One region of the Alitiscatomonas aceti genome, then DNA from elsewhere that is predicted to be linked to it. Evidence: predicted binding sites of a transcription regulator. Region 1 holds the regulator's gene; the other holds the start of a gene.
What was found. Region 1 encodes NrdR, which represses ribonucleotide reductase genes. Its sites were predicted from a motif close to CACAANATNTTGTG; they were not measured.
Positions count from the first base shown of each region.

Region 1 (2,406 bases):
CACGATCCATGCGTGCAAGGATCCGGAGCATAAGGATATGCCCAAAAACTGTCCCATGCGCCAGGAAGCCCTGGTGGAGGAAGCAAAGGCAGAGTATCAGAAGCCGGAGGTGCAGAAGTTTTTCGTGACCTCCTCAGAGATCGAGCATGACGGCTACTGCCAGTGGCCGAGGCTGAAGGAGACCATGGTATTCTGTAAACGGATGGGATATAAAAAGATCGGACTGAGCTTCTGCATCGGTTTTGCAAAGGAAGCCAGGATCGTGGCGGATCTTTTCAGGAACGAGGGCTTTACGGTGGTATCTGCCGTCTGTAAGTCCGGGGGAGTGGACAAGACAGAGGCCGGGATCCCCGATGAAAAGAAGCTGAAGCCGGGCCAGTATGAGGCCATGTGCAACCCCATCCTCCAGGCGAAGCTCTTAAATGAGCAGAAGACGGATTTCAATATCGCCCTGGGTCTCTGCGTGGGCCATGACTCCCTGTTTTACCAGTATTCGGAGGCCAGGGTCACGACTCTGGTGGTCAAGGACCGCGTCCTGGCCCACAATCCGGTGGGAGCCATCTACTGTGCGGACGGATATTTTAAGAACCGTCTGAAGGTTGAAGAATAGCTGTCAGGATCAAGGAAACAGGACAGACCGCCGCGCATATGCTTTCATAAGCGGAAGCATATGCGCGGAGGGATTTTATGCGGATGAGCGAGTTAAAGCGCAAGGAGGTCATCAACGTCTGCGACTGCAGACGGCTGGGATTTGTCGGGGACATGGAGTTTGATCCATGTACGGGCCAGATAAAGGCCCTGATCGTTCCGGGGCCTGGCTGTGTCTGCGGCTTTCTGGGCCGGGAAAAGGAATTTGTGATCCCCTTTGAGGACGTGTGCCAGATGGGGGACGACATTGTCCTGGTACGGCTTCGGGAAGAACCGCCCAGACCGCAGAAATAAAGGAAGTGAGGAAAAGAGAATGAAATGCCCATTCTGCAATGCGTCAGACACCAAGGTCATCGACTCCAGGCCGGCGGATGATAACAGCTCCATCAGGCGGAGAAGACAGTGTGAACAGTGCGGCCGCCGGTTCACCACATACGAAAAGCTGGAGACCATGCCTCTTATGATCATAAAAAAGGATGATTCCAGGGAGACATATGACCGTTCCAAGCTGGAGAAGGGGATCCTCCTTTCCTGCCACAAGCGGCCGGTCTCTTCCCAGGAGATCAGCGCTGTGATCGATGAGATCGAAAACCAGATCTTTAATATGGGGGAGCGGGAGATCCCGGCGTCTCTGATCGGAGAGCTGGTGATGAAGAAGCTGAAGGATGTGGACGAGGTGGCCTACGTGCGGTTTGCCTCCGTTTACAGGGAGTTCAAGGACGTGAACGCGTTCATGGAGGAGCTGGCCAAGTTCCTTAATAATAAGTAATAAGCAGAGGCGCGTATGTTAGAACGATTTTTTCCAGACGAATATGTGGACAGCGCCTATGGGATCCCCTTTGAGGAGCTGTACCGGAAGGGTTACCGGGGGATCATCTTTGACGTGGACAACACCCTGGTTCCCCACGGCGCTCCGGCGGACGCCCGTTCCATCGGCCTGTTTGAGCGCTTGAGGGCCATGGGCTTTTCCACCTGCATCCTTTCCAATAATAAGGAGCCGCGGGTGGCTCCCTTTGCCGGCCAGGTAAAGAGCCCCTATATATTTAAAGGGGGAAAGCCGTCGGTGAAGGGCTATGAGCGGGCCATGGAGGTCATGGGGACAGGCCGGGAGAACACCCTCTTTATCGGGGACCAGCTTTTTACCGACGTGTGGGGGGCCAGGCGCACAGGCCTTTACAGCATCCTCACAAAGCCCATGGATCCCCATGAGGAGATCCAGATCGTTTTCAAGCGGTATCTGGAGGCGGTGGTGCTCCGGGCCTATAAGAAACAAAGGCAGAAGCCGGATGTTTGATTTTAAAACAGTTCAGCCCTATGGGGATCCAGACAGAAAATGCTTATGAAATCAGGTTTTCAGCGCTTTTTCCTGCCGGGATCTTTGCGCAGTTGAACTGCTGCCTGATTTTTGTAAAAAATGGTTGAAAACATAGGCATTATAGTATAAAATAGGATAGAATCAGCCATAAGCGTGAAATGAGAGAATCAGATTTTAAGGAGGAATATCATTTATGGTATCAGCAGGCGATTTTAGAAATGGCGTGACACTTGAGATTGACGGTCAGGTAGTACAGATCATGGAATTCCAGCACGTAAAGCCGGGCAAGGGCGCCGCTTTCGTTAGAACTAAATTAAAGAACGTTATCAACGGCGGTGTAGTTGAGAGAACCTTCCGCCCCACTGAGAAATTCCCGGCAGCAAGGATCGACCGCGTGGACATGCAGTATTTATATGCAGACGGCGATCTTTACAACTTCATGG
Region 1 is NZ_JAOQJF010000034.1:21,750-24,155, forward strand. It holds gene OCV69_RS13660 (DUF1847 domain-containing protein) at 1-610, shown strand, start outside; gene OCV69_RS13665 (PRC-barrel domain-containing protein) at 688-942, shown strand; gene nrdR (transcriptional regulator NrdR) at 962-1,417, shown strand; gene OCV69_RS13675 (YqeG family HAD IIIA-type phosphatase) at 1,433-1,942, shown strand; gene efp (elongation factor P) at 2,157-2,406, shown strand, end outside.

Region 2 (2,406 bases), on a different contig from region 1:
CGCATCCCGGGCCAGGACCAGGGAGGGAAAGATCCAGGTGGAGCTGGCCCAGCTCCGGTACCGGGCCGTGCGCCTGGTGGGGCTCAGAAATTCCCTGTCCCGTCTGGGAGGAGGGATCGGCACCAGGGGACCGGGAGAGAAGAAGCTGGAGGTGGACCGGCGTCTGATCCATGAGCGCATCAGCCAGCTGAAGTCTGAGCTGGAGGATGTGAAGCGCCACCGGGAGGTGGTGCGGAAAAAAAGAGAAAACGGAGGGGCCTTGACGGCGGCCATCGTGGGCTATACCAACGCGGGAAAATCCACGCTGTTAAACCGTCTGACCCAGGCTGGGATCCTGGCCGAGGACAAGCTGTTCGCCACTCTGGACCCCACCACCCGGGCCCTTACCCTGCCCGGAGGCGAGCGGGTCCTTTTAACGGATACGGTAGGCTTTATCCGGAAGCTCCCCCACCATCTGATCGAAGCCTTTAAGAGCACTCTGGAGGAGGCAAAGTACAGCGATGTGATCCTCCATGTGGTGGACTGCTCCAATCCCCAGATGGATATGCAGATGCATGTGGTCTATGAGACTTTGCGCCAGCTGGAGATCACAGATAAGGAGATCGTCACTGTGTTCAACAAGATCGACCGGGAGGGAGCCGATACCGCAGGCCGGGATATGGCAGCCGATTACCGGGTGAAGATCTCTGCAAAGACGGGAGAGGGGCTCCCGGACCTTCTGGGCGTCCTGGAGACCATCCTCCGGAGCCGGAGGATCTATTTTGAAAAGGTGTTCTCCTATGCAGAGGCCGGGCGGATCCAGCGGATCCGGAAAAACGGCCGCCTCCTGTCAGAGGAATATAAGGAGGACGGGATCCATGTGACGGCCTACGTGCCGGTGGAGCTGTTTGAGGAGCTGTACCGGTAAAGAGAGATACAGAAAGGGATATGCACATACCTGGTGGATAACCTGTGGATAACTACACAATATCTGGTTTATGATAAAAATAAGAAAACCAGATATTGTGTTTTTATTTCGGCTCTGCTATAATAGGGAATACGACATTGGCGATATCCGAAGAAAGGGGAATATAGATGATACAGGTCATCAAGCGCGATGGTGAGATCGCGGATTTTAATTTAGGGAAGATCACAGAAGCAATCAAGAAAGCCTTTAAAGCCACAAAAAAGGACTACAACAATGAGATCCTGGAGCTTTTATCCCTCCGGGTAACGGCAGATTTCCAGAATAAGATGAAGGACGGAAGGATCTCTGTGGAGCAGATCCAGGACAGCGCGGAGCACGTGCTGGAGGAGACCGGATATACGGATGTGGCAAAGGCTTATATTTTATATAGAAAACAGCGGGAGAGGATCCGCAATATGAAAAACACCATCCTGGATTATAAGGATGTGGTGAACAGCTATGTGAAGGTAGAGGACTGGCGTGTGAAGGAAAATTCCACAGTTACATATTCTGTGGGCGGACTGATCTTAAGCAACTCAGGGGCGATCACGGCCAACTACTGGCTGTCGGAGATCTATGACACAGAGATCGCCGAGGCCCACAGGAGCGGAGACCTGCATCTCCATGACCTGTCCATGCTTACCGGATACTGCGCCGGCTGGTCCTTAAAGCAGCTGATCATGGAGGGACTGGGCGGGATCCCTGGAAAGATCACCTCCTCCCCGGCAAGGCACCTTTCCGTGCTGTGCAACCAGATGGTGAATTTCCTGGGGATCATGCAGAACGAATGGGCCGGAGCCCAGGCGTTTTCTTCCTTTGATACATACCTGGCGCCCTTTGTACGGACGGACCACCTGGACTATCCGGCAGTGAAGAAATGCATCGAATCCTTTATTTATGGCGTCAATACCCCCAGCCGCTGGGGCACCCAGGCTCCATTCTCCAACATCACCCTGGACTGGACGGTGCCGGACGATATGGCCAATATGCCGGCTATCGTAGGTGGAAAGGAAATGGACTTCACCTACGGAGACTGCAAGGCGGAGATGGATATGATCAACCGGGCCTTCATTGAGACCATGATCGAGGGAGATGCCAATGGCCGCGGCTTCCAGTATCCGATCCCTACTTACTCCATCACAAAGGATTTCGACTGGTCCGACAATCTGAACAACCGGCTGCTGTTTGAAATGACCGCCAAATACGGCACTCCGTATTTCTCCAACTATATCAACAGCGATATGCAGCCCAGCGACGTGCGCAGCATGTGCTGCCGCCTGCGCCTGGATCTGCGGGAGCTGCGGAAAAAGACCGGCGGCTTCTTTGGTTCCGGAGAGAGTACAGGCTCTGTGGGCGTTGTGACCATCAACATCCCCAGGATTGCATATCTGGCAAAGGATGAAGACGATTTTTACGAGCGTCTGGACCATATGATGGACATCGCGGCCCGCTCCTTAAAG
Region 2 is NZ_JAOQJF010000009.1:53,148-55,553, forward strand. It holds gene hflX (GTPase HflX) at 1-907, shown strand, start outside; gene OCV69_RS06390 (ribonucleoside triphosphate reductase) at 1,075-2,406, shown strand, end outside.
Region 2: the regulator NrdR is predicted to act here: its motif matches at 963-976, upstream of OCV69_RS06390 (ribonucleoside triphosphate reductase).